Regions from separate parts of the Mesorhizobium sp. WSM4307 genome, predicted to be linked through region 3. Evidence: riboswitches for the same ligand, from Rfam matches in the RefSeq annotation. Region 3 holds a riboswitch; each other region holds the start of a gene.
The links. Region 3 has a riboswitch for thiamine pyrophosphate ahead of thiC (phosphomethylpyrimidine synthase ThiC). Riboswitches for the same ligand answer to the same signal wherever they lie in the genome.

Region 1 (7,700 bases), on a different contig from region 3:
AGATGTTCCTTGGGCGTGACATAGCAGAGCATTGCGGTGCCGAACCAGCCGATCATGGCAGCGCCGATGCCTGAGGTGATGTGGTCATAGCCCGGCGCAATGTCGGTCGTCAGCGGTCCAAGCGTATAGAAGGGCGCCTCGCCGCACACTGCGAGCTGCTTGTCCATGTTCTGCTTGATCTTGTGCATGGGGACATGGCCCGGGCCTTCGATCATCACCTGGCAGTCCTTTGCCCAGGCAATCTTGGTGAGTTCTCCAAGTGTTTCCAGTTCGGCGAATTGCGCCGCGTCGTTCGCATCGGCGATTGAACCGGGACGAAGGCCGTCGCCGAGCGAGAAGGAGACGTCATAGGCTCTGGCGATGTCGCAGATCTCCTCGAAATGCTCGTAGAGGAAGCTCTCCCGGTGATGGTGCAGGCACCATTTGGCCATGATCGAGCCGCCGCGCGAGACGATGCCCGTGACCCGGTCGACGGTCAGCGGTATGTAGTGCAGCCGCACGCCGGCGTGGATGGTGAAATAGTCGACGCCTTGCTCGGCCTGCTCGATCAGCGTGTCGCGGTAGACCTCCCAGTTCAGGTCCTCGGCGATGCCGTTGACCTTTTCCAGCGCCTGATAGAGCGGCACCGTACCGATCGGCACCGGCGCATTGCGCACGATCCAGTCGCGGATGTTGTGGATGTTGCGGCCGGTCGACAGGTCCATCACCGTGTCCGCGCCCCAGCGGATCGCCCAGACCATTTTTTCGACCTCTTCGGCCATCGATGATGTGACAGCCGAGTTGCCGATGTTGGCGTTGATCTTGACCAGAAAATTGCGACCGATGATCATCGGCTCGCTCTCGGGATGATTGATGTTGGCGGGAATGATTGCGCGTCCGCGCGCCACCTCGTCGCGCACGAATTCGGGTGTGACGAAATCTGGGATCGCCGCGCCGAAGGCTTCGCCGTCGCGTTGCAGCTTGCCGCGCATCACCTCGCGGCCGAGATTCTCGCGGATGGCTACGAACTCCATTTCTGGCGTGATGATGCCGGCGCGCGCATAGGCAAGTTGGGTCACCGCCTTGCCCTGCTTGGCCTTGAGCGGCCGATTGCGTATCGGAAATTCCGGTGTCAGGCGCTCGCCGGTGGCGAATCCATTGTCTTCCGGCCGGACGTGGCGGCCGTCATAGGCTTCGACATCGCCACGCGCCGTGACCCATTCGTGGCGAAGCCGGGCAAGGCCTTTTTCGATGCTGGTTTCGACTGATGGATCGGTGTAGGGGCCGGACGGATCGTAGACGGTGACGGGCGGTTCGCCGGCCGTCGGATGGACGGAAATCTCGCGCATCGGCACCCTGATCTGCGGGTAGAGGACGCCGGGCTTGTGGATTTTCCGCGAGGCGGGCAGTGGTCCCGTCGACACGGCGGGGGTGAGGGCATTCATCGTGAGGCTCCTTTGCTCATGCATTGGAGACCCAGTTCTGTGCCGGAAGGATGAAAAGACGCTTTGCTCGACCTGCCGAAACAGGACCTCGGGCGTAAACTCCCGCAAAGCGCTTGCACCGTCCCTACGCCAGTATGAACTGGATCAGGTTCAACGGGTCACTGCGCCGCGAAAGCCAGCAGTATCTCAGCCCCTTGCCGGGACTCCCCTGGTGAATGCCCTAGGTTGAACGGGCCTGCGCTATCTTGTCAAGCGCATTCGGCCCGAGGCGGCGATCGGCGACCAATCAACCCTGGGGAAGCGCGCGCACGTGTCGAGAGCAAGTCACGCCTAGAGGAGCGCGAAGCACCCACGACAGGCATGCGGATTCGAAACCTTTTCCAGCACGGCATTTTCGGGCTTTCTTGGACCGACGTTGCTGCCGACAACTGGATGTCCGTCTTACGTCATCGGCCGCGTGGGCTAGACGCCCCGTTTGTTTCCCCAAAGCAGAACATGAAGTTGCGGCAGTACACGAGCCTCGAACCACCTGTCACGGGTCACCTTTTCGACCAGCCATTCCATGCGTTTCATCACACCGGCCATGTCGATCAACGCGTCTTCGTTACCGGGACGCGGCGGCGTGTGATTGCCAGGCTGCAGATAGACGGGTAGTTGCGGATAGCGCGCCGCGGCGTCTTTGGCATAGGCATAGTCGTCATCGTCGAAGACGACGAGCTTGAGCGCCATCCGCGGCTTATCCAGCGCCGCCTCGACGCAGGTGTCGAACGCGGCCCAATCTGTCGTCATTTCGCTTGAGGGTGGCTTGGGGCTGAGCACCAGCACGTCGAGATCCGCGAACCATTCCTTAGGCACCGAGCCTTGGGTTTCCAATGCAAAGCGGTAGCCCTCACTATGCCCGTGGTCGATCAGCGCGCCAAGCGGTTGAATGGCCGGATTGCCGCCCGACAGCGACACCATCACGGGCTGACCGCCGGAAAGCGCAATGACCTTTTGCCAGACTGCACCGGTTGACATCATCTCCCAATCATGGCGGAAGCGACTGTCTACCGCATGCAGGCTGTCGCACCAGGAACAGCGATAATCGCACCCGCCTGTTCTTACGAACACCGTGGGCAAGCCGATCAGCATGCCTTCGCCCTGAATGGTCGGCCCAAAAATCTCGCTCACGCGGATTCCGGGCTGCATTGCGTAAGTCATGGCCGGTATTCCGCCCAGGTTTTCGGCGTCTCGCTCACCCGCACGGCGGAGGTTTGTGGGAGCCGCACTTTGCACCAGTCGTAGAAGTGCCTGGCCAGACATTCCGCCGTGACACGGTCATGCCCCAGGACGTCGTTAAGATGCCGATGGTCGAACGTCCCATCGATGTAGTGCTTGAGCGCCGCCACGTCTTGGTAGTCGCGCACAAAGCCATGTTCGTCCAGTTCGCCACCTGAAAGCTCCACTACGACGATGTAATTGTGGCCGTGTAGGCGCGCGCACTGATGATCGGGTGGCAAGGAGGTGAGCTGATGTGAGGCCGAGAAATGGAACTCTTTGGTAATGCGGAACATCACGCGCTCCTTGTCTGGATAGCGTGGTGCCAGAAGTCCGCGTCCTCATAATCTGTCGGGTCGGCAATGCCGGCCAGGTCGAATGCCTCACGCCGTTCGATGCATGTCCCGCAGCGACCGCAATGACGTGCGCCGCCCTTGTAGCAGGACCACGTCGCTTCGAACGGTGTGGCGTACTTTGTCCCCTCGCTGACGATGTCGGCCTTCGACATATTCACATAGGGAGCGTAAAGGCGGATATCGGCGTAGCCTGCGAGCGCATGGTTTTGCATCGTCTGAAAGGCATCGATAAAAGCGGGCCGGCAATCGGGATAGATGAAATGATCTCCGCCGTGGACGGCAGTGGCCACCGCATCGGCCTTCTGCGCGGCGGCAACCCCGAAGGCAATAGCCAGCATGATGGCGTTCCTGTTCGGCACCACCGTGATCCTCATGGAGTCTTCGGCATAGTGCCCGTCGGGCACGTCCACACTATCAGTCAGCGCCGAGCCGCTCAGGTTCCGGCCGACATCGCGGATATCGACGATCTGGTGCCGAACACCCAGCCGTTTGGCGCAGATAGAGGCAAAGCCAAGTTCCTTTTTGTGCCTCTGGCCGTAATCGAACGAAAGCAGGCCAATGAGTTTCTGTTCGGTCGCCACCTTGTGAGCGAGCGAAACAGAGTCCAATCCGCCGGAGCAGATGACGAGGGCATTCATGGTTTGATTCCTTGTTTTGACCGGGTAAGGCTGCGACCGGAGATTTCTCTGCGTGCCCAGTACTCCACGGAGCCGCTTTTGTGAATGGGGTGGACGCAATTGAGGCGCACGCACCCTGGTGCCAGGGGCCCAACACGACTTGCACGCAATTTGACGCGCAGGCGGCGAAAAGAGCTCGCACCTGAACGCGACTGGCCCCGACCTCCTCGGCAATATGGTCCCGCCGCAAACGCGCGCCCGACTCCACAGACCGGAAGCGATCCATGCGGCGAGTGTGATCGACGGACGGAAAAGGTCCTCGGCAGTCTCGCTTCAATGACGGGGAAGGTGAAGGATTGACTGATAGGGTTTGCGGGCCGAGCTTGTCGGCCGCTCAATCGAAAGCGTCATTTGAGGCGCTTCCTCTCCCCCATGCAACTGGAAGATACGCTCGTCCAGTTCCTTGTCTACTTCCGTGAGACGATGGTTTAAGCGAAGATAGTCCGTCCAGGTCGGCGTACGGAACGTTTCTGTCCATTGGATGGGCTTCTGCAGGTTGCGCTGAAGGGTCCAGTTCCGCGCACCGACGCGGCTGTGGACATGACGCCGCTGCCGCATGAGGTCGAGGAAGGCCTCGAGATTCTTCTCGGCTATCAGATATTTGACCTTGACCACGATCGGGCCGCTTCTCGGCTTCAAATTGAGAGCGACAGCCGGGGCGTCGAATTCGTCCAAAGGATCGGGCTCGGACTCGCGGCGCTCGCGAAGGGGAAACAGGACTCCCGCGGCGGCAACCAGCAGCAGAGCACCAGCGGAGCCCTCCAGTGCCAAAGTCAGCGAATGGTTCTGGGAAACCGTGCCCCATACCCAGCTGCCGGCCGCGATGCCGCCATCGATTAATGCATAATAGATCGAGATGGTGCGCCCCACGACCCAGCGCGGGCTCGCCAGCTGCACGCTCACACCAACCCCGGACCAGGCGGTGACCCAGCCCGCGCCGCCCAGGGCGAGCGCAAGTGCCGCCACCGCAATGGAAGAGGTCAGTGCAAGGGAAAGAGAGCACGCCGCGCAGGCGACGCACGCGAGCCTCATCAACCGTTCCTGCGATAAGCTCCGTCTGAATGTGCCGTTGGAGAGGCCGGCAAAGACGGCGCCCGTTCCGAAGCCGGCCATGAGCGTGCCATAGGCGAGCGGTCCTCCGCCCAAATGATCGCGGACAACCAGCGGCAGCAGCGCGAGTATGGCGATGCTCGCCAGACCAAAGAGGGTTCCACGAGCGATCGCCGCCTTGATTTCCGATGACATCGCCGTGAACCGCAGCCCATCATAGATGGCCGTCCTCATCGACTCGCGTGGAAGAGGTGAGGAGCGAACCTTCCACTTGCAGCGCCATATGGTGGCCAGGGGTACCAAATAGGTGAGGGTGGTCACACAGAAGGCCGCCATAAGCCCGAACGAGGCAACCACGATGCCGCCGAGCGCCGGGCCCACCGTCCGCACAGTGTTGAAGCCGACGGAGAGCAGAGTGACGGCAGCGGGAACGTCGCGTCGATCCACGATATCGCCGACAGACGCTTGCCAGGCGGGATCGTTGAGAGCACCGCCGCTTGCGATCAAGAAGCTGAAGCCGAGGATCATCCACGGACTAACAAAGCCCAGCGCGACAACAGCGGTCAGCATCGCAGAGGCTATCACCATAAGGCAGCGGCCGGCGAACATGACCCTGCGACGGCTGAAATTGTCGGCGAGCACCCCGGCGAAGACAGATAAAATGAACGCGGGCAGGTTCGATGAAGCCTGTACCAGCGCAACCATCAGATCGGAAGTCGAGATCGTTGCCATCAGCCAGCTGATGGCAACAGTCTGCATCAACCAGCCGAGGCTTGAGACCTGCGTGGCGAGCCAGATCGAACGAAAGGTCGGCTGCATGAGTGGCGCAAAGGTCGTCGGCGCAGCCAAATCTTCAACTGATCCAGCCACTCTACTCATTTTTTGCGAACCTTTGCTTTCCGGTATCGGCCGTCTCGCATGTAATCTCGACTGAACCGTGGCGGCTGGCAAATTGAGAGAAACTGTTTTGCTCCGATGAGGCGACCATCACGTCCGAAGTCGAAATAGTCGCCATCGGCCAGCTGATGGCGACGGTTTGAATCAGCCAGCCAAGGCTGGCGACCTGCGTGGTAAGCCAGATCGAACGAAAGGTCGCATTCTCGAGCGGCGCTCCCGGCGCACGTGCCCGTGGAGGAATGGCCCCATGAGCGCATTTTGTCGGGGCAGCGCAAGATATTTCTTTACCGCTGGCACTCTGGCGCAAGCGATTACTTCATCTGGAATTGCCACCAACATGCTTTCGTGATTGCTGGGTCTATGTCACGTCCTCGCCTGCTGCCCGAAAAGAGTTTCCCGGGCTACGCATACCTGCCTGGCAAACATCCACATCCGATTCGTGATCCGTTGGGTCACAGTTATCAAAGCGACCCGGTGACCGTTGTTACGGTCGAGGAATCACTCACCTCAAACGTGTTCCGATGGGGAATCGACCTTTTCAACCACGGCTATTACTGGGAAGCTCATGAGGCTTGGGAGCCTCTATGGCATGCTGCGAAACAAAGCGCCCAGCATCGCCTTTTCTTCAAGGGATTGATCCTGTTGGCGGCGGCCGGGGTGAAGATCCGCGAGGGAAAGAGGGTCGCTGCCGCGCGCCATGCCGCAAGGGCTGCAGCGCTCTTTCGTCAGGTGGCGCTTCTGCAGAGCCGGCTCTTCGAGGCGGCAATCGGAATGACACCCGCCGCCCTCGCGGTCGAAGCCGAAGCGGCCACAACTCTCCCGGTTGTTTTGCGAGAGCCGATGCCTGGCCTGCCTGAGCCCGTTTTCAATTTCATTCTTGCACCGAAATCCGGGGACGGCCGATAGGCGTCACCTAGCGTGCGGTTCAAACTTCTTCGTTAACTGGATGCACTGCCGGTCTGTGAGTTTGACAAGGGCAGCTTCAATCCTGGAGCAGTGGGCCTACCGCTGACCCCGGCTCTGGCGGAGCACCCATGGAAGGCGCCGCTTCCATCGTTCACCTCTCGGCAAAGGAACATCTTTCTGCCACCGCTTTAACTTGCGGGTTCGTCTGCCTCCGGTCTGTGCGTTCGATGCTTCCGCCATCGGCATTTCCTCAACCGTCGGCGGCTTAGGAATCGATCCCTCCGGAACGATCACGCCCTTGGCGTCGGATACTGCTTCACCGGTGGTGAGCATTGGCTGAGGACGAAGATCTTCGGAAAAAAGCAGCGGCGGCGTCGCTTTGGCGATCGCACCTTCCGTCTTCACTTCAGCGACTTCGTTGGCGATGGCAGCGAGGTCGATGCCGCCCCAGATCGACTGTGGCCGCTTCACGAGGCCGTTGGGTTGCAACGATGATGTGAACGCTTGTCCAGGTTCGGTATCCCGACGCTTTGCAGGGCCCCACTCACGCGACCACCTAGCCTGACTGCGGCACAACGGCGGCGTCGGTGCGAAGCTGACTTCAAGGTGACGAATGCGACAGTTTCAGCGGGTCCGGAGCCGCCGCCCATCGAGGTGCGACTTGCTTCACATGTTCGAGGATCGCTTGCGCCGGCCAATCCGGGTCGGAACAAGAGCAGTGCGGAATCGTAGGCTAAGGGCGAAGGGAGCAGGAACGTTGTGCGGCACGGCGTAGCCCTGCCGGGAGGCGAAGCGACCTGGAGCCTTCCGGGAGACGTTGCTCGCTATGCCAGGTGTAGATGCCCGTCAGGTTGATGTGCTCCCAATTCGGCGGCGAGATATGCTTCAAGCGTATCTGGGACGTTCCTTCCCGCTCGTTTGAGCTCTGTGACCGCGCGGTCGAGATAGACAGTGTTCCAGTGGACGATCGCGCTAACGACAAGATTGAGGCCCGATGCGCGGAATGCCTGACTTTCGAATGACCGGTCGCGGAGTTCGCCACGCTCATGAAAGAAGACTGAAGATCGGCTTAATTCCGTACAGCGACAGATAATTCGAACGACAAAGTGGTGTGATATCCGGAAAAATTTGGC
Region 2 (7,700 bases), on a different contig from region 3:
AAATGCATGGCCGGCATCATTGGGGAAACCGAACTGATTTCGATCTCCAGGCAACCATGTTGAGCCAAATCGCTCGTGGATCGCATGTCGCCGGTATTCGGAACGGAAACAGGCTTCGCAGCTTCTATCTGAGCGAAGCTTGTTGAGGCAGGGCCTAATGTTCAGTGACAAGGAAACCCGATTATTAGAGGCTGGGCTGTTCATGGCGGTGCCGCTCTCAATCCTCATCGCGGTCTTGGTGGTTAGCCTTACGTTTGGCTGGTTTGGGTGACGGATTGCACGCGGCGGGGCGCGATCGACGGCCAGTATCTTCACGTTCATTCCTGCCTACGAAGGCTTGCCGTGCGTCCGAGAATTCGCGCCTGACGGCTCGATCGAGCCAATGCCCGCCTCGGCCCGCGCCGAGGCGGGCTTTTTGCGTTTGTGGCGCCCGCCCGGCCACTGCTATATCCCGATGAAAGGTTGCCGAACTCACGGCGGCGTTGATCCAGCCCGGGGTTACGGATGCAGATTGAACGATATGATGGGGACCGCGAAATATTGCTGCCGCTGTTTGCCCTTGCCGACGATTCCCCCACGCAGGTTTCCAGCTATATCGATGAGGGCGAGGTGCTGGTCGCGCGAGAGGGCAACAGGATCATCGGCCACGTGCAGCTCATCGAGACAGGCGAGGGCGGTGTCTTCGAGCTCAAGAGCCTGGCGGTCCGTCCGGCAAGACAGAGCGAGGGGCTGGGGCGTGCCCTTGTTGCGGCGGCCGTCACCCGCTGCCGCGAGCGTTACGGCCGGCGCCTGATCGTGTCGACCGCGGCGGCCGATATCGGCAATTTGCGATTTTACCAAAGACAGGGCTTTCGAATGTCTCGCATCGTGCAGGATGCCTTCGGGCCATCGACCGGTTACCCCGAAGGCTTGCTTGTGAACGGCATTCCGCTGCGCGACCAGGTGGTTTTCGAACGCGATCTCGGCGCGGATTGAGGGTGAGATCGTCGACCTCGCGCTCCAGCTTTGGGCGCAAACCATCCGATAGCCCGCTCCGGTTCGCCGGGCGGGCTATTTTCGCGTTTCTGGGCCTAGGCGAGGATGTTGACTGCGCGGGCGGCGACCAGTGCGATCGTCAGCAGCGATATCATCGACTCGGCCATCATCAAAAGCTTGGCGCGCTGCGACAGCGGCAAGGTGTCGGTCGGCGAAAATGCCGTCGCATTGGTGAAGGCGAGGAAGAAATAATCGACGAAGCCCGGCAGCCAGTCGCGGATCTCGCGGTCGTTCAAGGTCATTTGCGGGAACAGGAAGTCGGAATGGGCGCGATTGACGAGGCCGCATGTCGGCGGCCCGCCGCGGTCCGTGCTCCAGAACCACAAGGCAAAGACGATGACGTTGGTGACCCAGATGTTGAGCGCGTCGATCAGCAGCGTCTGGCCGCTGGAGCCGGCATGGCCCGCCAGCAGGGCGCGCACCAGGAACACCAGCGAACCACAATTCATGACGCTGACGACGCCGGTCATCACCAGCGCCGTCCTGCGGATGATGACGCGAAACCGGCCGACCAGATACCAGTGCTCCTCCTCGAGCGCTTTCTGGCTGGCGACCTGTGTCCAGGCGGTGGCGACGGACAGGGGCACGAGCAAGGCGGCCTCCAGCGCCGGCGCCAGCCAGCGCGGGCCGAACGAAAGATCGTTGATCACCAGGAGCTGCAAACAGATGATGACGAGGACAGCCGCACGTGCCAGCCAGAAGTCGAGCGCGCGATGGTGGATGACGGCATGGTGGTGACGCATCGATATCAGGGATGTTCAGACAGGACCAAATGGGCGGCTGTTCTGCCGGGGAGGGCAGCGGAGCGCCGAAATTCCTGCCCAATCTTGGTTTTGCAATGGCTTGCAAGTATACTTTTTTGTAAGCTTTGATTATGGGGACTGTTCGGCAAACCGGACGATGTGATTTAAGCGCCGCATGGTGGGAATAAACGACTCCATGGATGGTTGGGCGCCGGCGGGGCTGACTTCCGCCGGCCTCGACTCGTCATCGGTATGGCCCGGCCTGCTCCGCCATCCCTGGTATTTGCTGGCGCTTTTGTGCCTGGTGCAGATCCTGTGCTGGACGGCGGTGCCGGCACTGATCGATCCCGCCCCGCCCGGCGACGTGGTGGAAGGTTTCATGTGGGGCCGCGAATGGGTGCTGTTGACCTACAAGCACCCACAGCTTCCAGGCTGGCTGCTCGAAACCAGCCATCTTCTGACCGGATCGTTCCGCTGGCCGCAATATCTGGTTGCCCAGCTGACGATCTCGTCGACCTTCGTCCTGGTCTACCTGCTGGCCCGCGACATGCTCGGGCAAAGCCGTGCGCTGGCCGCCGTGCTTTTGATGCCGTCGCTCTATTTCTTCGGCTGGCCGACCCCGCAATTCAATCATGACTACGCGCAGATGCCGTTCTGGGCGGCCATCTGCTGGCTGCTCTGGCGCGCCGGCCGTGGCGGCGGGCCGGGCTGGTGGCTGGCGCTTGGACTGGTGTCGGGCGTCGGGCTCTATGCCAAGTTCTCTACCGGCCTGCTGCTTGCCTTCGGCGCGCTCTGGCTGTTGCGCGACGCACGCGCGCGCAGCCGGCTGGCGACGCCCTGGCCATGGCTTGGCCTTGCCGTTTTTCTCGCCGTTGCCACACCGCTGGCCATCGCGCTCTACCGCATCGATTTCCTGCCGCTGACCTATTTCGCCGCCCGCGACCAATGGGTGGCCGAACACCGGGCGCGCCTTTATTACATAGGTGTCCAGATGGCCGGACTCTCCGGCCTTCTTCTGGTGCTGGCGATATCAGGCCTGCTGCGGCGCTCGCCCGCCCCCGAAGTGCCCGTCGAGCGCAGCATTCTGGTCTATCTCGTGTGGATGGGGCTCGGCCCGGGGACCCTGATCATGGTGGCCTCGTTGTTCATTGGCACCGGCGAGTCCTGGGGCGCGCCGATGTACAATCTTGTCGGTGTCACGGTGCTGGCCTTCCTCGGCCACCGGCTCGGCGCCATCGAGATGCGAAGGCTGGCGATCTGCGCGTTCCTCTGCATCGTCACCGTGTCGGGCGCCTATGCTGCGCTGCGCTGGACGGGCTGCAATGTGCGGGGGCGCTTGGACGCCGTCTGCTGGCCGGCGGAGCCGATCGCGGACGAGGCCGAGGCGGTCTGGCACGCGGCGGCGCCCGGCCGGCTCGACATTGTCGGCGGCGATACCCAGGTGGCCTTGCTGGCTGGCCTCAATGCCTATGACAAGCCGTCGATCTTCACCGATCTTGACACCCGGTTGGCGCCCTGGATCACCAGGCAGCGCTTGCGCGACCACGGCATGCTGATGGTTTGGCGAGGACATGGCGTGCCGCCGCAGTTGCGGACATGGCTGGGCAACCTCCCGGTCAAGACCGTTCTTTTCAATTGGTCGCGCACGGCGCCGCCTTTGGCAATCAGCTTTGCTGCCATTCCGCCGGGCACGCTCTATCCGCAGCTTGCCGTCGACAGCCCGACCCAGTATCCGCCCAACTGAAACGGTTCGATCCCCGATCGCGTCGTGATATCGTTCGTTCATGGCCGCGTTGTTTCCACGCGACTGGACGAAGCGGACGACAATGCCCATCTATTGGGAAATCCAATTTTATCTGCGCAATTCCGGGCGGGAAACGCTCGCATGAGCTGGAATTGCTTTTTGAGGAGACGTGACATGGCGACTTCGACCGAACGCGCAGTGCTTGCCGGTGGCTGTTTCTGGGGCATGCAGGATCTGATACGGCGCTATCCCGGCGTCATCTCCACGCGCGTCGGCTATAGTGGCGGCGATGTGCCCAACGCCACCTATCGCAACCACGGCACCCATGCCGAAGCCATCGAGATCAATTTCGATCCGGCCGTGATCAGCTATCGCACGCTGCTGGAGCGCTTTTTCCAGATCCACGACCCGACGACGCGCAACCGCCAGGGCAATGATGTCGGGTTGAGCTACCGTTCGGCGATCTACTATACGAGCGACGAGCAGAAGCGCGTCGCCGAAGATACCATTGCCGATGTCGATGCCTCCGGCCTGTGGCCAGGCAAGGTCGTCACGGAAGTCGCGCCGGCCGGTGCCTTCTGGGATGCCGAGCCCGAACATCAGGACTATCTGGAGAAATATCCAAACGGCTACACCTGCCACTTCGTCAGGCCGGGCTGGAAGCTGCCGGTTCGCGAGAAGGCCGCATCCTAACGATTGGGCAAACGCATCGTTGGGAATGATATCGAAAAGCCGCTGGATGTCCGGCGGCTTTTTCAGTTTGGGCAATCACTTACTTGCCGCAGTTGTTGTCGTTCACGGTGGGGGCCGTCGCGTTGCCGTTGGCATCGGACTGCGCGCCTTGCGGATTGGTCGGGCAATTGCGATCCGCATCGGAGTTCATGTCGCCCGGCGCGATGGTCGTGCTGTTGGTAATTGCCGGATCGACCGTATCGGGCGAAGCCGGCGTGCTCGGGTCTACAGTCACTGACCGGCCGCTGCCGCCGGACCCATCCATGCCGTTTGCGGTGTTGCTGGTGCAACGCTTTTGGCCCGGTGCGCTGAAAAAACGGCTTTCCCTTCCGTTCGAATGGTGCTTTAACGCGCTCATCCACAGGGGTGCTCCGTACGGTCGGGGCTGAGACGGGGGCGGCAAGCCCACAGACCCTAGAAGCTGATCTGGGTAATACCAGCGGAGCGAGGCGGGCGATGTTTTCAGGCGCACAGATTTCCCTTTATCCCATGGCCGACGATTTCGTCGGTGTCATCTTGGGCGCGCTCGGCGCGCTCGACCCCTACCGGGACAGGCTCCGTATCGAGACCGACGACATCTCGACCTTGCTGGTCGGGCCACCCGAAGTGTTGTTCCCGGCGCTGCGCGACCTGTTCGTGGCGGCGGCGCGGAGCGGCAAGCATTGCGTGCTGTCGGCCGCCATTTCGCGCGGCTGTCCCGGCGAGCCGGACGATCCGATCTGCCGCTCCGACGCGTTTGGCGGGCCTGTCGGGCCGCTCGGGCCGCGCAAGGAAGCCGCCATCACCGCCGTGCGCAATGCTGCTGCCACCGGCCAGCCGGCGGCGGCGCAATTCTCGCTCTATGTGATGGGCACCGGCGACCACATGGATGAGATCTATGGCTGCATCGATTTCCTGAAACGGTCCGGCGTCTACGATCGCTCCAAGAACTTCTGCACCAAACTGCGCGGCGATACCGGCGCGATCTTTTCGGCGCTGAATGAAGCCTTCTGCCGCTTCGGGCCGGGCGCCGGCCACGTAACCCTTGACGTCACGGTTTCCGCCAACAGCCCCACCGCTGTCTGAACAGAACGCGCCTTCGTCGCGCGGCCGTCAAGGTTATCCTCTCGTGGTCTCATCGTCGTCAAGCCGCCCGCGGCAGCTCGCGGGTCTCTTCGCCAAGGCAGCACCGGCCGTGATGTCGGTCGGGTTGCTGCTCGTGGCCTGGGAACTCTACGCAAATTATTCCGGCATCAAACCGACGATCCTGCCGGCGCCGTCGCGCGTCTTCGAACAGGCAATGCTCAATCGCGAGGCGCTGATCGACAACGCCATTCCCACCATCCGCGCCACGCTGATCGGCTTTGCCTGCTCGCTCGGCGCCGCTTTCGCGCTGTCTATGCTGGTCGACTTCTTCCAGCCGCTGCGGCGGGCGCTGTTTCCTGTCTTCATCGTCAGCCAGACCTTGCCGCTGGTGGCCATCGCGCCGCTGGTGGTGCTGTGGTTCGGCTTCGGTTTGACGCCAAAGATCATGCTGGTGGCGCTGGTCACCTTCTTCCCGATGCTGGTGGCTCTGGTGCAGGGCTACGAGGCGACCGAGGTGGAGATCGGTCAGATGCTGCGCGCCATGGGGGCAGGGTGCTGGCGTGTCTTCGTGCTGGCGCGGCTGCCTTCGGCACTGCCGTATTTCTTCGCCGGCCTGCGGATATCCATCACCTATGCCGTGGTCGGCGCCATCTTCGCCGAATATGCCGGTGCGGCCAAGGGACTAGGCATCTACATGCTCAACGCCAAGAACAATTTCCGCCCCGATCTGGTGCTGGCCGCGGTCGGCGTCAGTGCCGCACTCACGCTGATCCTGTTTGGGCTGACGGCGCTCTTGCAGCGCCTCGCCATGCCCTGGGAACGGATCGACCGCCAGCCGGCAGGGAAGGGGCCGGGGCGATGAGCCGGCTCGAATTGCGGCATGTGCGCAAGGCGTTTGGCGGCCTCGACGTGCTCGCCGACATTTCGCTCAGCGTCGGTGCCGGCGAATTCGTCTCGATCCTTGGGCCTTCGGGTGCCGGCAAGTCGACGCTGTTCCAGCTTCTGACGGGTGCCGAGCATGGCGAAGGCGAGATGTTGTTCGACGACACGCCGCTCGACGACCATGGCCGGCATTTCGCATTCATGCCGCAGCGCGACGCCCTGATGCCGTGGCGGCGCATCCTCGACAACACGACACTCGGGCTGGAAGTGCAAGGCGTCGGACGCCAGGCGGCGCGTGCGCGGGTCGCGCCGCTGCTTGCCGAGTTCGGGCTCGCCGGCTTCGAGCGGCATTTTCCGGCACAGCTTTCCGGCGGCATGCGCCAGCGCGCGGCGCTTTTGCGCACCGTGGTGCAGGAGCGCGACATGCTTTTGCTCGACGAGCCGTTTGGCGCGCTCGACGCACTGACCCGCGCGGCCATGCAGCGCTGGCTCGAGCAGATGTGGCGGCATCATCGCTGGACGGCGCTGCTGATCACCCACGATGTGCGCGAGGCGGTGTTCCTGTCCGACCGCATCTATGTGCTGTCGGCGCGCCCGGCCCGTGTGTTGCGCGAGATCACGGTGCCCTTGCCGCGTCCGCGCGATCCGACCGGCGCCACCGCGCAACAGGCCGGCGCACTCGAGGCCGAGATCCTCGACATCTTGCTCAACCCCCAACCATCCAAAGGACATGACCATGACTGATCTGACACGCCGGCAGGCTTTGCTGCTCACCCTTGCCAGCGGTCTTCCGCTGATCGCCGGAGCGAGCCGTGTCTTCGCCGCGACGCAAAAAATCACCGTCGCGCTGGACTGGACTGTCAACACCAACCACATCGGGCTGTTCGTCGCCCGCGACAAGGGATTTTACCGCGAGGCCGGCCTCGAGGTCGACATTTTGCCCTACAGTAATACCGGCGCCGGCACGCTCGTCGCCAACCGCGTTGCCGATTTCGGCATCAACGGCACCATCAGCCTGTTCACCCAGAAGACCGCCGGGGCCGACTTGAAGGCCGTCTACGCCGTGGTGCAGTCGGAGACCGGCCGCGTGGTCTTCAATGCGGCGCGCAGCGAGATCAAAAGTCCGAAGGACCTTGACGGCCTGACCTATGGCGGTTTCGGCAGCGCCTGGGAAAACGCACTGATCTCGACCATCATCCGCCACGACGGCGGCAAGGGCAATTTCGAAACGGTGACGCTCGGCACTTCCGCCTATGAAGCGCTGGCCAATGGCTCTGTCGACTTCACGCTCGAGGTCTCGACCTGGGAGGGCGTCGAGGCCGAACTCAAAGGCATCAAGCAGCGCAGCTTCGTCTATGCCGACTACGGCGTGCCCGACGAGCATACGACGCTGATCTCCTCGAGCGAAGCCTATCTCGAAGCAAACCCGGCACTGGCGTCGGCTTTTATTCAGGCAACGGGGCGCGGTTATCAGTTCACCGTCGATCATCCAGCCGAAG
Region 3 (7,700 bases):
CAGCTGAGTTCTGACAAATCCGCTGTTGAGCATCTCCGCGTATGGCGTAATGCGCGGAGTCTTTTGTGGCAGCAGATTGTGATGGCCGATTATGATGCCGTAACGCATGTCGGGCTGCTGGAGCAATTCCTGTAGGCCTGCAAGCATCTCACGCGAGATGTATGGCGTGTCCATCTGACCGTAATACTCGTCGTCGGACGCCTCCTTGTCTGGATCGCTGGGAGGTGTCGCGGGCGAATGTCCCGAGATGTCCGGCGAGCCGAGATCTAGAGGCTCTGTAGAAGGACTGAGTGCCTCGAGACGATCACGAAGGAACGCGGGAAGGTTTTGAAGCTCCCAACTGCCTATCGCTGTGTTGACGAGGATGAAGTTTGCGCCTGCGGATCCTGTCGGAAGTCTGAAGTGCACGGGTTGGTCCACGGGAACGGTCTGCCAACCCAAGCGGGCGGCTAAACTCGCCATTTCGCTGAATTTCTCAGTCGGTCCAAGTTCGCGCGCGTCATCACGGTTCACATCGTGATTTCCCGGTACGAATATCAACGGAAGCGCCTTTGAACTGCGTCCCTGTGCGCGGCAGAGCAACGTGAAATGCTGGAATGCCGAAGCAATGAAGGTCTTGTCGCCACGGCTCGTGAAATCCCCCATGAAGGCGATCGAATCCAAGGGCTTCGAAGTCGTCAGCCGCCGAAGTTTCGTCAAGACGGCACGCAGCGAAGACGCGCGTAGCTTCTGCGTTATTTTCGGAGCGAACTTGCTATCCTTGGCATCGATGTTGCTAGAGGAAGGATGCCAGTCCGGATAGTGAATATCGCCTACTTGAAGGATTCGCACCCGCCGCATAACTCGCCCCCCTGCCGAGAGCCATAGACTAATCCGTTCGCTTTTGCCAAGCGCGAACGATCATCCGCAGTGTCCTTAACGAGGTAGCCTGCACTTTTCGAGAATTGCCACGGCGGCTATTTTTCGGCTGTGAAGCACACGAGACCCGTGACGTGAGACCCAGTTGCTCAATGCCCAGTTGCTCAATGAGCTTTCTTACGAATAAGGGAGAATTTCCGCGGCCGGACTATCTCTGAGCGAGCGTGCATGACTGCCAACGGAAGGTCTTGCACGCACCCTTGCGATCTTGAGCAATGGTCGCCATGACTTTCTTCTTGCAGGCTTTTGAGTGGCCCAGCCTGCGATCACCAGACCCCACCGATTCTAAAGAGCGTGGCAGATGGGATAGTCGAGGTTGCCCGTGCACAGTCACGCTCAGGGCTTGCGCCGCCCAGAGGACACGCTGAAAAGGCAGATTGGGGCGCAAGCACGCCATTCACGAGAGGTTCGACATGAAGACCATGCAAGAAAAAGACATTCCGGCATTCGTACAAGCAGTTGTGGACGCCGGCTGCAAAATTTGCGCGATTGGCAACTTGGGATACGTCTTTGGCGATGCTGATTTCACGCCAGCGCAACGGAGGGCCGTCGAGCCACAGCTGCGTAGGATTGCTGAAATCTACGGCGAACGCGATCATCTCATGAACGAGATAGCTGTATATCTGCGGTCGATCGGACGCCATGTCGAGGTTGAGCCGAAGACAGGTATTTCCTGATGGCCGTGATCGCGAGAAGCCGTCTTCCAACCTCTGAATCCTAAAGGAGGTGACCCCCAAGGCCGTTCGTCACCTTCGACCAGAATAACCACATCCGTGACCGCCTGAGCTACTTGGTCGATACGCGCACATGGCCAATACAGTTTCTCCATCCTTCACGAAGCGAATGAGGCTTTGGCCATTCAGCCCCGGTCTACGGGGCGTGACTTGTCCCCGATGCATGCGCGAGCTCTCCGCCCGGCTGGCCGCCGGTCGTCGCCACCGGCCGAAGGCGCCCGAATGCGCTTGACAAGATAGCGTCAGCCCGTTCAACCTAAGGCATTCACCAGGGGAGTCCCGGCAAGGGGCTGAGATACTGCTGGCTTTCGCGGCGCAGTGACCCGTTGAACCTGATCCAGTTCATACTGGCGTAGGGACGGTGCAAGCGCTTTGCGGGAGTTTACGCCCGAGGTCCTGTTGCAGCAGGTCTACAGAAGCGTCTTTTCATCCTTCCGGCACAGAACTGGGTCTCCAATGCATGAGCAAAGGAGCCTCACGATGAATGCCCTCACCCCCGCCGTATCGACGGGACCACTGCCCGCCTCGCGGAAAATCCACAAGCCCGGCGTCCTCTACCCGCAGATCAGGGTGCCGATGCGCGAGATTTCCGTCCATCCGACGGCCGGCGAACCGCCCGTCACCGTCTACGATCCGTCCGGCCCCTACACCGATCCATCAGTCGAAACCAGCATCGAAAAAGGCCTTGCCCGGCTTCGCCACGAATGGGTCACGGCGCGTGGCGATGTCGAAGCCTATGACGGCCGCCACGTCCGGCCGGAAGACAATGGATTCGCCACCGGCGAGCGCCTGACACCGGAATTTCCGATACGCAATCGGCCGCTCAAGGCCAAGCAGGGCAAGGCGGTGACCCAACTTGCCTATGCGCGCGCCGGCATCATCACGCCAGAAATGGAGTTCGTAGCCATCCGCGAGAATCTCGGCCGCGAGGTGATGCGCGGCAAGCTGCAACGCGACGGCGAAGCCTTCGGCGCGGCGATCCCAGATTTCGTCACACCCGAATTCGTGCGCGACGAGGTGGCGCGCGGGCGCGCAATCATTCCCGCCAACATCAATCATCCCGAGAGCGAGCCGATGATCATCGGTCGCAATTTTCTGGTCAAGATCAACGCCAACATCGGTAACTCGGCTGTCACATCGTCGATGGCCGAAGAGGTCGAAAAAATGGTCTGGGCTATCCGCTGGGGCGCGGACACGGTGATGGACCTGTCGACCGGCCGCAACATCCACAACATCCGCGACTGGATCGTGCGCAATGCGCCGGTGCCGATCGGTACGGTGCCGCTCTATCAGGCGCTGGAAAAGGTCAACGGCATCGCCGAGGATCTGAACTGGGAGGTCTACCGCGACACGCTGATCGAGCAGGCCGAGCAAGGCGTCGACTATTTCACCATCCACGCCGGCGTGCGGCTGCACTACATCCCGCTGACCGTCGACCGGGTCACGGGCATCGTCTCGCGCGGCGGCTCGATCATGGCCAAATGGTGCCTGCACCATCACCGGGAGAGCTTCCTCTACGAGCATTTCGAGGAGATCTGCGACATCGCCAGAGCCTATGACGTCTCCTTCTCGCTCGGCGACGGCCTTCGTCCCGGTTCAATCGCCGATGCGAACGACGCGGCGCAATTCGCCGAACTGGAAACACTTGGAGAACTCACCAAGATTGCCTGGGCAAAGGACTGCCAGGTGATGATCGAAGGCCCGGGCCATGTCCCCATGCACAAGATCAAGCAGAACATGGACAAGCAGCTCGCAGTGTGCGGTGAGGCGCCGTTCTACACGTTGGGGCCGCTGACGACCGACATCGCGCCGGGCTATGACCACATCACCTCAGGGATAGGTGCCGCCATGATAGGCTGGTTCGGCACCGCAATGCTTTGCTACGTCACGCCGAAAGAGCATCTCGGCCTTCCCGACCGCAACGACGTCAAGATTGGCGTGATCACCTACAAGATAGCCGCCCATGCAGCCGATCTGGCGAAGGGCCATCCGGCAGCGAAAACCAGGGATGATGCCCTTTCGCGCGCGCGCTTCGAGTTCCGCTGGGAGGACCAGTTCAACCTGTCGCTCGACCCCGAAACCGCACGGTCCTTCCACGACCAGACCTTGCCCAAGGAGGCGCACAAGCTGGCACATTTTTGTTCGATGTGCGGGCCGAAATTCTGCTCCATGCGCATTTCCCACGACATCCGTGCCGAGGCCCAGAAGGAAGGCATGGCGGCAATGGCGGCAAAATACCGGGAGGGCGGCGATCTCTACATGCAGGCGGACGAGACTGGCGTACCGGTCGTGCCAGAGGCTCCCAAACCATCATGAGGGTGCTCGTCAAAGGGGCCGGCGTTGCCGGCCTCACCGTCGCTTTCGAACTCGCCGCCCGCGGCGCGACGGTCACCGTCGCCGAGATGCGGCATGGCCTTGGTGGCAACGCGTCGTGGTTCGCCGGCGGCATGCTGGCGCCATGGTGCGAGCGCGAAAGCGCGGAGCAGCCGGTGCTGGATCTCGGACGCGATGCTGCCGACTGGTGGGATGCGGTGCTGTCGGGTCAGGTGACACGGGCCGGGACATTGGTCGTGGCCGCGCCGCGTGATGCCGGTGAGCTTGACCGGTTCGCCAGTCGCACGTCAGGGCATCGGCGCGTCGATGAAAACGAAATTGCGCTCCTGGAACCCGACCTCGCCGGCCGCTTCCGGCGTGGATTGCTCTTCCCCGACGAGGCTCACCTCGACCCACGCCCGGCGATGGCGGCACTTCATGACAAGCTTGCGACCATGGGTGTCAAATTCCACTTCGGCTGCGACGCCCGGCCTGTTTCGGGATTCGCCCGTCAGATAGACTGCATGGGAATGGCAGCGGCCGATGACAGGCTGCGCGGTGTTCGCGGCGAAATGCTGATCCTTCGCACGCCTGATGTCTCGCTGTCGCGGCCGGTCCGTTTGCTTCATCCACGCTTTCCGCTTTATGCCGTGCCGCGCACCGATCACCGTTTCATGATCGGAGCGACGATGATTGAAAGCCAGAGCGCCGGACCGGTGACGGCGCGTTCCATGATGGAGCTGCTGGGCGCCGCCCATGCCCTCCATCCGGCCTTTGGTGAGGCCGAGATCGTTGAAACCGGTGTGGGTGTCCGTCCGGCATTTCCCGACAATTTGCCACGCGTCGAAACAGACGGTGAGATCATCGCGATCAACGGTCTTTATCGTCACGGTTTTCTCCTCGCCCCCGCCATGGCGCGCCAGGCTGCCGACCTGGTTTTCAGTCAAGACAGAACCAAGGAGCATGCTCATGAAACTGATGGTCAACGGCGAGGCGCGTGAGATTGCCGCCACCACGCTGGCCGAGTTGCTTGCCGCGCTCGACTATGAGGGCGATTGGCTCGCCACCGCCGTCAACAGCGACCTCGTGCACAAAGCCAACCGCGCGGAGTTCCAGTTGAGCGACGGCGACCGGATCGAAATCCTCTCGCCCATGCAGGGCGGCTAGCATGTTGGAGCTTTATGGAACCGAGCTTTCGTCGCGCCTGCTTCTCGGCACGGCTCAGTATCCTTCGCCGGCCATCCTTGCCGATGCAGTCAAGGCATCGGGCACGTCGGTGGTGACCGTCTCGTTGCGGCGTGAGATGGCGGGCGGTAGGGCCGGCGAACAATTCTGGTCGTTGATCCGCTCGCTGGGCGCCAGAACCCTGCCCAATACCGCCGGCTGCCTCTCCGTCAAGGAAGCCGTCACCACCGCGAAAATGGCGCGCGAGGTCTTCGGCACCAACTGGATCAAGCTCGAAGTGATCGGCAATCACGACACGCTACAGCCGGATGTGTTCGGTCTGGTTGAAGCCGCCCGCATCCTGTGCGAGGACGGCTTTGCGGTATTCCCCTATACCACCGACGATCTCGTTGTCGCCGAGCGGCTGCTGGAAGCGGGCTGCAAGGTCCTGATGCCGTGGTGCGCACCGATCGGTTCCGCCTTGGGACCGGTCAACATGACGGCGCTGCGCTCGATGCGCGGATATTTCCCTGGCGTCCCGCTGATTGTGGATGCGGGGCTCGGACGGCCGTCGCACGCGGCCACCGTCATGGAACTCGGCTTTGACGCCGTGCTCCTGAACACAGCGGTCGCCAAGGCGGCAGATCCGGTCGGCATGGCGCGTGCTTTCGGTAAGGCGGTCGACGCCGGTCGTGAGGCGTTCAGTTCGGGAATGCTCGAACCGCGCGACGTCGCCGTGCCATCGACACCGATGGTCGGCAGGGCCGTTTTTTCATGAAGCTCGATCCCTTCTACCTGATCGTCGACAGCGCCGCCTGGATCGAAAGGTTGGCGCCGCTCGGCGTCAAGCTGATTCAGCTTCGCATCAAAACCATGGATGAAACCGGGCTGCGCGCGGAGATCCGCAAGTCGAAGGCCTGGTGTGTCCAACACAAAAGCCAGCTCATCATCAATGATTATTGGCGCCTGGCAATCGAGGAAGGCTGCGATTTCGTGCATCTGGGCCAGGAGGATTTGCAAACGGCCGACCTCTCGAGGATACGGGCAGCGGGCGTCAGGCTCGGATTGAGCACGCATGATCATGTCGAGCTGGAAACGGCCATGTTTGCCGAGCCCGACTATGTCGCGCTCGGTCCGATCTATCCCACCACTTTGAAGAAAATGAAGTGGGCACCGCAAGGGCTAGAGCGGATCAGCGAGTGGAAGCGGCGGGTGGCGCCGATCCCATTGGTCGCCATCGGCGGCCTCAACCCCGACCGCCTCGACGGCGTCTTTGAGGCCGGCGCCAACAGCGCCGCAGTGGTCACGGACATCACGTTGAGCTTCGACCCCGAAGCGCGCACGCGAGAATGGATCGAAAAGACGGACCGATGGCGATGAGACGAGAACCGCATGTGCTTGTCGTTGGCGGATCAGATTCCAGCGGGGGTGCTGGAATAGCACGCGACATCGAGACGATCTCTGCCGTTGGCGTGCGCACCTGTCTCGCCGTCACAGCGCTAACGGTGCAAACGCACGACGCCGTGATCGAAATCCATCATTCGCCACCCAGCATGGTGGCCAATCAGATGTGTGCCGCGCTACAGGCCAACGACGTAGCCACAATCAAGATCGGCATGCTGGCGACTGCCAAGATCATTGTTGCCGTTGCCGCAGTGCTGCGCAAATTTCCGCAAGTGCCGGCAGTACTCGACCCTGTGCTGGCCTCCACCTCAGGCCGCGCACTTCTGGAAGCAGGCGCTATCGCTGCCATGAAGCGCGATTTGATGCCGCTTTGCTGCATTGTCACGCCCAACCTTCCTGAACTGGCGCTCCTTACTGGTTCCGAACCGGCTTCGGATGAGGACGGTGCGCTCCAACAAGGACAAAGACTGCAGGCCGTCGGCCCTCAGGCCCTGCTGATCAAGGGTGGGCACGCGTCGGGTCCCCGATCGGCCGATATTCTGTTACGCTCCGATCATGAACCCATCCACTTCGACACGCCGCGCCTTGCTATATCGATGCGCGGAACAGGTTGCATGCTGGCCAGCGCGATTGCGGCGCATCTGGCGAAGGCGAAGTCGCTCGAAGATAGCGTGCGCGAAGGCAAGCTGTTTGTGTTCGAGAAGCTTCAGAAATGCCGGCTGAATAATCACAACGTTCTGCGTCCAGCCAAGCAGACCCATTTTCCAGAATTTTTCCAGTAGCGAGACTGGAGGGCTACTGCTTCTCTATGCCATCCTTACAACGCGTTGAGTTCCACTGTGCCGTCCAGAATTATCTGTCGTTGTCCAGAATTAAGCCGGGCTTAGAACTGAAACGAACCCGCCGAAAGGTACGAGCGGCCCTCACTCGATAAGGGTTACCAAACCTATTCCTGTGGGCTACCAATCCGCGTGGTGGGTGGCCTTAGGTTACCAATCAGTGTGGCGTCCGGAATTATCTGCCTCTCTCCGGAATTAAGCCGAGATTAGAAGATCGGTGCGGTATTGCGCCCGGTCAAACCGTGTCGATTTGCGGCGTAGCCGACGTGTCTCACGCTTGGCGGCGTCGCACGCTGGTCCCGATTGTCGCCCGAATATCTGCCTACCG
Region 4 (7,700 bases), on a different contig from region 3:
GCGCGCCAGGATCAGCCGCGCCCGCTCGCCGCCGGACAGTTCGCGCACCGGTGTGCGGGCCTGCTCCGGCTTGAACAGGAAATCCTTCATGTAGGAGACGACATGGCGCTGCTCGCCATTGATGACCAGATTCTCGCCACGCCCGTCGGTGAGGTACTGCGCCAGCGTCTCCTGCGGATCGACCGCCTCGCGCTTCTGGTCGAGCGTGGCGATTTCCAGATTGGTGCCGAGCCGCACCGAGCCGGCATCCGGCGCCAATTCGCCGGTCAGCATCTTCAAAAGCGTCGTCTTGCCGGCGCCATTCGGTCCGACGAGGCCGACGCGGTCGCCGCGCTGGATGCGGGTCGAGAAGCCCTTGACCACGGTGAGGTCGCCAAAGCTCTTCTCGATGTTCTTGGCTTCGATCACCAGCTTGCCGGATTCGGCGGCGTCGCTCGCCACCATGGTCGCGGTGCCTTCGGCGCCGCCATGGCCGCGGAAACGCTGGCGCATGGTCTGCAGCTCGCCCAAGCGGCGCATGTTGCGCTTGCGGCGTGCGGTCACGCCATAGCGCAGCCAGTGCTCCTCGCGCACGATCTGGCGGCCAAGCTTGTGCTGCTCGCGCTCTTCCTCTTCCAGCACCTGGTCGCGCCATTCCTCGAAATGGCCAAAGCCCTTGTCCAGCCTGCGGGTCTGGCCACGGTCCAGCCAGACGGTGGCGCGCGACACGCGCTCAAGGAAACGGCGGTCGTGCGAGATGACGATGAGCGCCGAGGAGGTGCGCACGAGCTCTTCTTCCAGCCATTCGATGACCGACAGGTCAAGATGGTTGGTCGGCTCGTCAAGCAACAGAATATTAGGCTCCGGCGCCATGACACGGGCCAGGGCTGCGCGTCTGGCCTCGCCGCCTGAGAGATCGCCCGGCCGTTCCTCGCCGGTGAGACCAAGATGCTCCATCAGATAGGAGGCGCGATAAGGATCGTCGGCTGGCCCAAGCCCCGCCTCGACATAGGCGCGCACGGTGGCGAAACCTTCCATGTCGGGCATCTGCGGCAGATAGCGGACGGTTGCCGAGGGCTGGCGGAACACCTCGCCATCCTGCGGCTCGATCAGGCCGGCGGCGATCTTGAGCAGCGTCGACTTGCCGGACCCGTTGCGGCCGACCAGCGCGATCTTGTCACCAGCCGAAGCGGTCAAGGCAGCGCCGTCGAGCAGCGGTGTGCCGCCAAAGGTCAGTTTTATCCCGTCGAGATTGAGAAGGGGCGGGGCCATGTCAGCTTTCAGGTAGTGGATACGGATGCGCGAGCAGCAGCGCGCGGCCGTGGCCGAGCGCGATTTCGAGGCGGCCCTTGACCTCGTTGGAAATGGTCAGCGACGAACCGAAGGCCACCTCGACCTGGTCGAGCGGCCATTTGGCGCCAGTGACGGTCAGGCCGACAAGCTCGGAAAAGCCGAGGATCGAAAACAGCGTGCCGTCGGCATAGTCGAAGCCAGCCGTTCCCAACGCCAAGGGTACGCCTTCCTGGGCGCCGCTGGTCAACAGCACCTCCATTCCGGCCTCGGCCAGGCGCAGGGCGAGCGCCAGATGCAGGAAAGCGTGGTCGGCGCGCTTGCCGCCGAACGCGCCCGCCAGCACCAGGCTGGTCGCGCCACGCTCGATGGCTGCGGCAATAGCCAGTTCACCGTCGGTCTTGTCCTTCTCTCGCGGGAAGGTCTGGCGGGGCACCGCGGCGAGATCGTCAGGCAGGTCGGCCGGCACGGAATCGAAATCGCCGACCCACAGTTCCGGGATCAGGCCCAGCAGCCGCGCATGGCCGATGCCGGCGTCGGCGGCAATGACGCGCGAGCCTCCGACCTGGCGGTCGAGCCGGGGCGTGCGGATGAGATCGCCGCCAAGCAGAATGGTGAATGTGCTCATATCTGGTGGCCTGTACCAGCCCGGCAGCGGAAACGGAAGGCCGGCAAACTGCCACTTGCGCGGTTCCCCGACCCGGCCTATGTGTCAAAACGCTCTAACGGGGTGCCGGACGCGATCTTCGCGGACCGGCTGAGAGGCAGTCTCGCCAACCCGCTGAACCTGATCCGGTTTGTACCGGCGGAGGGATTAGACGTTTCGGATAGTCCGACGCCTCAATTCCTTTCAATTCGAACGAAGGAGGCGCCGATGCGCACGCTTTTATACGCTCTTGTCTCGACCATGGCCGTGGCGCTGTCCGGGCCGGCCTTGGCCAAGGACAAGCTCACCGTCTACACCTATGAGAGCTTCACCGCCGACTGGGGCCCAGGCCCGGTGGTGAAGAAGGAATTCGAGGCCGAATGCGGCTGCGACGTCGAGTTCGTCTCGGTCGCCGATGGTGTGGCCCTGCTGAACCGCGTCAAGCTCGAAGGCGCGTCGACCAAGGCCGATATCGTGCTCGGCCTCGACACCAATCTCACCGCCGATGCCAAGGCTAGCGGGTTGTTTGCCCCGCATGGCGCGGTCTCCGATGTCAACGTGCCGGGTGGCTGGAGCGACGATACTTTTGTTCCCTTCGACTACGGCTACTTCGCCGTCGTCTATGACACCGAAAAACTGAAAACGCCGCCGAAGAGCCTGAAGGAACTGGTCGAAGGCAGTGCCGACGACAAGATCGTCATCCAGGATCCGCGCACCTCGACGCCGGGTCTCGGCCTGCTGTTGTGGGTGAAGTCGGTCTATGGCGACAAGGCGCCGGAAGCCTGGGCCAAGCTCAAGACGAAGGTGCTGACCGTGACGCCGGGCTGGAGCGAGGCCTATGGCCTGTTCACCAAGGGCGAGGCGCCGATGGTGCTGTCCTACACGACCTCGCCGGCCTATCACATGGTCGCCGAGAACACGGAGCGCTACCAGGCCGCTTCCTTCGAGGAAGGCGAATATCTGCAGATCGAGGTCGCCGGCATCACCACGACCGGAGCCAAGAACCCGCTGGCTGCAAAATTCATCGCCTTTATGACCGGGCCGAAATTCCAGGATGCCATTCCCGAGACCAACTGGATGTTCCCGGCAGGCAAGACCGACAAGCCGCTCAACCCGGCCTTCGACAAACTGGTCAAGCCGGCCAAGACCCTGCTGTTCAGCCCCGAGGAGGTCGCCGCCAACCGCAAGGCCTGGGTGGATGAATGGCTGGCGGTGATGAGCAAATAGTTTGGCCATATGATCGAAAGATGAGTGCTCTACGGCGCCCCCCTCTGTCCTGCCGGACATCTCCCCCACAAGGGGGGAGATCGAATGCTATCGGTGATTTCGCCAATCGCCGACGCTATAGGTATGAGCGAGGCGCTGAAACAGCCAATCTCCCCCCTTGTGGGGGAGATGTCCGGCAGGACAGAGGGGGGCGCCAAGGAACGCAACCTTCTATAAGTGTCGCTATGCGGAGACTGGCGGTCGATCGTGCAACGCGCTGATCCCCGCGTCAGCGCTGGCATCATTGCGCTCGGCGCGATCACGCTGCTGATCGGCGGCGCATTCGCGGGTCTGCTTGTCGAAGGCGCCCATGATTTCTCGGGAGCCTGGGCGGCCTTCGATCCTTATCTGCTTCGCGTCGTGCGCTTCACACTCTGGCAGGCCACCCTCTCGACCCTGTTTTCGGTCATCCCGGCGCTGTTCGTGGCGCGCGCCCTGTCGCGGCATCCGCGTTTCTTCGGCCGCGCCTTCATCCTGCAGCTCTTCGCCGTGCCGCTGGCACTGCCGGCGATCGTCGCGGCGCTCGGCATACTGGCGCTGTACGGCCGTGCCGGCTATTTCGCCGGCCTGTTCAGCGCCGTCGGCGGCCAGGGTTGGCCAGGGATCTATGGCTTGTCCGGCATTCTCGTGGCCCACGTCTTCTTCAATCTGCCGTTAGCGACCCGCCTGTTCCTCGAGGCGCTGCAGACGATTCCCGCCGACCAGTGGCGGCTGGCAAGCCAGCTCGGCATGGCGGCGCGGCCGGCCTTCCGGCTGATCGAATGGCCGACGCTGCGCGCCGCTCTGCCGGGTGTCGCCGGGCTGGTCTTCATGCTCTGCATCACCTCCTTCACCATCGTGTTGACGCTCGGCGGCGGCCCGGCCGCGACGACGCTGGAGGTCGGCATCTACCAGGCACTGCGCTTCGATTTCGACCCGGCGCGGGCGGTCGCCCTGACCTTGCTGCAGATCGCGCTGACCTTTGTCATGGTGCTGGCATTGACGCGGCTTGGCGCCAATGTCGTCGGCGACACCAACCTGCCGGTGGCGGCGCGCCGTTATCTCTCCGTCAATACGACGGAGGCGTCACTCAACGCCGTGCTCATCGTGCTGGCGCTGCTGTTCGTTGTCGGACCGATGGCCGCGACCGTCTCGGCAGGCTTGGGCGCCGATCTCGGCCGGCTCGCCGGCGAGGCCACAGTCCGGCAGGCGACGCTGACCAGTGCGGTGCTGGCTTTCCTGTCGGCGCTGCTTTCGGTGATGCTGTCGCTGGCGCTGACCATGGCGCGGCGGGCACTCGCGTTGAACCGCCGCGCCGGTCCACGAACACTGCTGGAACATGCCACGGATACCGGTGCCGGTTTTGTGCTGGTCGTGCCGCCGATCGTCATCGGAGCCGGCTGGTTCCTCCTGCTGCGCCATGCCGGCGATGTCTTTGCCATCGCCCCGGTCATGGTCGTCACCGTCAACGCTGTCATGGCGATGCCTTTCGCGCTGCGGGCCGTCCGTCCCGCCTATGACGCGGCGAGCGAGCGCCACGAACGGCTCTGCGCGCAGCTCGGCATTTCCGGCTGGGCGAGGCTGCGGCTGGTCGACTGGCCGTCATTGCGGCGGCCGCTCGCCACCGCCTTCGCCTTCGCCATGGCGCTGTCGCTCGGCGATCTCGGCGTCATCGCACTGTTCGGCAGTGATTCCGTGCAGACCTTGCCTTACCTTCTCCTGGCGCGCATGGGCAGCTACCGCACCGAGGACGCCGCCGGCCTGGCGCTGTTGCTTGGCCTCGTTTGCCTCGCCCTGGTGCTGGCGGCGGACTGGCTGGGAAGAGACAAGGTCTGCAATGTCTGACGGGGCGATGAGAGGGAAGGGTGTTCCGGTGCGGCTGGACAAGGTCTCGTTCAGCTATGGCGAGGTGCCGCTCACCTTCGATGTCGCCTTCGCGGCGGCGGAAATCACCGCCATCATGGGGCCGAGCGGTTCGGGCAAGTCGACCCTGCTCAACCTCGTCGCCGGCTTCGAGACGCCGCGGTCAGGCCGTGTGGTGATCGGCGGTGTCGATGTCGGCGCCGATCCTCCGGCTGCGCGGCCGGTGTCGATGGTGTTTCAGGAAAACAACCTTTTTGCGCATCTCTCCGTCGAGCAGAATGTCGGGCTCGGCCGCTCGCCATCGCTGCGGCTGACCGAAGCCGATCGAACCGCCATTGCCGAGGCATTGGAACGCACAGGCCTTGGCGGCAAGGACAAGCGGCTGCCGCGCGAACTCTCCGGCGGCGAGCGCCAGCGCGTCGCCCTGGCGCGCGTGCTGGTGCGCGATCGCCCGGTGCTGCTGCTCGACGAGCCCTTCGCTTCGCTCGGGCCCGCCTTGCGTGACGATATGCTCGACCTGGTTGCCGGTGTGCATGCGGAGCGCTGCATGACGGTGCTGTTCGTCACGCACCAGCCACAGGACGCCCGCCGCATCGGCCAGAATGTGGTGTTTCTGGACGATGGCGCCGTTGCCGCCACCGGCAGCGCGGACGATTTCTTTGCCGGGGCTGGTCCGGAGGCGTTCCGGCGCTATATCGGTGCAGGTGCCGGCAATACCGTATCACGAGATATTGCCCGGAAGCGGACATAATTTACGGTCAAACCGGTATCAGGCGAAGGGGCGCTTGCTTGCCATGGCAGAAGTAGTGTGGCTAGGTCCGCCCTACTGGTCCGGCACAGGCCGTGATTTGCCTACTGCATCCGCCGCGCGCCCCAGGGGACGCGCATCGGGTGCCGTAGAAATTTGTATTTGCGCATGACAGGTTCCGAAGATCGCTCCCGATTTTCTTGGTCATGCGCCGGGACCTGAAAGGAAGCCGCTCTGGCGATCGGCGTCGACAAGCTACGAATGAACCCGCTAGCGCGCTTTCTGGCGCTGGCCGGCTTTGCCGTGGCGCTCGCAAGCTGCCAGATGTTCACGCCTCCGGAAGTCCAGGAATCCGGCTTCCAGCCGTCCGACAAGCCGATCACGGTCGACAATGTCAGTGCCAACAACAAGCTCGCCGAACTGGCCAAGGCGCAGCATCCGCGCATCCTGGCGACCTATGGCGGCGAATATTCCGATCCCAAGCTCGAGCGCATGGTCGCCAAGGTCGTCGGCAATCTGACCGTTGTGTCGGCGAACCCGACCCAGACCTACCGCATCACCATCCTCAATTCGCCCAACGTCAACGCCTTCGCGCTGCCGGGCGGCTATCTCTACATCACGCGCGGTCTGCTGGCGCTGGCCAATGATTCGTCCGAACTCGCCGCCGTCATCGCGCATGAGATGGGCCACGTCACTGCCAATCACGGCCTGCAGCGTCAGCAGCTGGAGGCCGAGGAAGGCCTGGCGACCAAAGTGGTTTCCGATGTGCTCGGCGACAGCCCGACCGCCAAGGCGGCTTTGATCCGCGGCAAGCTCCGGCTGGCGCAGTTCTCGCGCAACCAGGAGCTCGAGGCCGACGCCATCGGCATCAAGTCGATCGGCGAAGCTGGCTACGACCCCTATGCCGCCGGCCGCTTCCTGCAGTCGATGTCGGCCTATACCGATTTCCGCTCGATCAGCGGCGCCACCGACGCCAGCCTCGACTTCCTGGCGACGCACCCCAACACGCCGCAGCGCATCGACCTGGCGCAGCGCCATGCCCGCCAGTTCGGCGCGCCCGGCGTCGGCACCCGCGACCGCGATTCCTTCCTCGCCGGCATAGACGGCCTGCTCTATGGCGACACGCCGGAAGAAGGCTATGTGCGTGGCGAGACCTTCCTGCATCCGGGTCTCGGCGTGTCGTTCACGGTGCCGGACGGTTTCATCATCGACAATTCGGCGGCGGCGGTGACGGCGACCGGGCCGGGCGACATTGCGATCCGCTTCGACGGGGTTTCGATCGACAAGAACCGCGCCCTGACCGACTACATCAGAAGCGGCTGGGTGGCCGGTCTCGATGACAGCAGCGTCAAGCAGGAAACCATCAACGGCAACGAGGCCGCGACCGCGCATGCCAGTGCTGAAGGCTGGCAGTTCGACATCGCGGTGATCCGTGCCGGCGGCCAGGTCTACCGGTTGCTGACCGCGGCGCCCTCGGCCAGCACCTCGCTGGAGGCGGTGGCGCGTTCGGTCAGCGGGTCGTTCCGCATCCTGAGTGCCGCTGAAAAAGCGGCTCTGAAGCCGCTGCACATCCGCGTGCTCACCGTGCAGCCGGGGCAGACCATGGGATCGCTCGCCGCGCAGATGGTCGGCGTCGACCGCAAGCTCGATCTGTTCCGCGTGCTCAACGCGCTGTCGCCGGGGGCCGCGGTTTCGGCCGGCGACAAGGTCAAGATCGTCACCGACAAATAGGATCCCGCTACGCGGAATCAGGCGGCTGTCGCCAGAAATTCCGGGTTCTGCTTCACCAGCGCCACTTTGAGCTTTTCCATGGCGCGGGCCTCGATCTGGCGGACGCGTTCCTTGGAAATACCGAGCGTCTCGCCGAGCGCCTCGAGCGTGGCGCCCTCGTCGTTCAGCCGGCGTTCCTCGATGATCCTGAGTTCACGG

Region 1: another riboswitch for thiamine pyrophosphate. It lies ahead of thiC (phosphomethylpyrimidine synthase ThiC); the one in region 3 lies ahead of thiC (phosphomethylpyrimidine synthase ThiC).
Region 2: another riboswitch for thiamine pyrophosphate. It lies ahead of FJV83_RS10230 (YkoF family thiamine/hydroxymethylpyrimidine-binding protein); the one in region 3 lies ahead of thiC (phosphomethylpyrimidine synthase ThiC).
Region 4: another riboswitch for thiamine pyrophosphate. It lies ahead of thiB (thiamine ABC transporter substrate binding subunit); the one in region 3 lies ahead of thiC (phosphomethylpyrimidine synthase ThiC).

The regions. Positions count from the first base shown of each region.
Region 1 is NZ_VFTB01000007.1:60,651-68,350, forward strand. It holds gene thiC (phosphomethylpyrimidine synthase ThiC) at 1-1,424, opposite strand, end outside; TPP riboswitch at 1,528-1,644, opposite strand; gene queE (7-carboxy-7-deazaguanine synthase QueE) at 1,887-2,624, opposite strand; gene queD (6-carboxytetrahydropterin synthase QueD) at 2,621-2,977, opposite strand; gene queC (7-cyano-7-deazaguanine synthase QueC) at 2,977-3,675, opposite strand; gene FJV83_RS17895 (MFS transporter) at 3,988-5,643, opposite strand; gene FJV83_RS37010 (MFS transporter) at 5,636-5,968, opposite strand; gene FJV83_RS17905 (DUF309 domain-containing protein) at 5,893-6,567, shown strand; gene FJV83_RS17910 (hypothetical protein) at 6,664-7,056, opposite strand; partial or broken gene FJV83_RS17915 (Tn3 family transposase) at 7,301-7,652, opposite strand.
Region 2 is NZ_VFTB01000004.1:28,046-35,745, forward strand. It holds gene FJV83_RS10205 (GNAT family N-acetyltransferase) at 505-975, shown strand; gene FJV83_RS10210 (hypothetical protein) at 1,071-1,778, opposite strand; gene FJV83_RS10215 (glycosyltransferase family 39 protein) at 1,975-3,522, shown strand; gene msrA (peptide-methionine (S)-S-oxide reductase MsrA) at 3,697-4,215, shown strand; gene FJV83_RS10225 (hypothetical protein) at 4,295-4,612, opposite strand; TPP riboswitch at 4,607-4,720, shown strand; gene FJV83_RS10230 (YkoF family thiamine/hydroxymethylpyrimidine-binding protein) at 4,711-5,319, shown strand; gene FJV83_RS10235 (ABC transporter permease) at 5,363-6,181, shown strand; gene FJV83_RS10240 (ABC transporter ATP-binding protein) at 6,178-6,945, shown strand; gene FJV83_RS10245 (ABC transporter substrate-binding protein) at 6,938-7,700, shown strand, end outside.
Region 3 is NZ_VFTB01000026.1:3,916-11,615, forward strand. It holds gene FJV83_RS35790 (metallophosphoesterase) at 1-840, opposite strand, end outside; gene FJV83_RS35795 (hypothetical protein) at 1,332-1,595, shown strand; TPP riboswitch at 1,913-2,029, shown strand; gene thiC (phosphomethylpyrimidine synthase ThiC) at 2,133-3,968, shown strand; gene thiO (glycine oxidase ThiO) at 3,965-4,966, shown strand; gene thiS (sulfur carrier protein ThiS) at 4,935-5,132, shown strand; gene FJV83_RS35820 (thiazole synthase) at 5,134-5,907, shown strand; gene FJV83_RS35825 (thiamine phosphate synthase) at 5,904-6,509, shown strand; gene FJV83_RS35830 (hydroxymethylpyrimidine/phosphomethylpyrimidine kinase) at 6,500-7,315, shown strand.
Region 4 is NZ_VFTB01000017.1:123,600-131,299, forward strand. It holds gene FJV83_RS32495 (ABC-F family ATP-binding cassette domain-containing protein) at 1-1,251, opposite strand, end outside; gene FJV83_RS32500 (thiamine diphosphokinase) at 1,253-1,897, opposite strand; TPP riboswitch at 1,986-2,100, shown strand; gene thiB (thiamine ABC transporter substrate binding subunit) at 2,144-3,142, shown strand; gene thiP (thiamine/thiamine pyrophosphate ABC transporter permease) at 3,389-5,005, shown strand; gene thiQ (thiamine ABC transporter ATP-binding protein) at 4,998-5,774, shown strand; gene FJV83_RS32525 (M48 family metalloprotease) at 6,033-7,502, shown strand; gene FJV83_RS32530 (RNA polymerase factor sigma-32) at 7,520-7,700, opposite strand, start outside.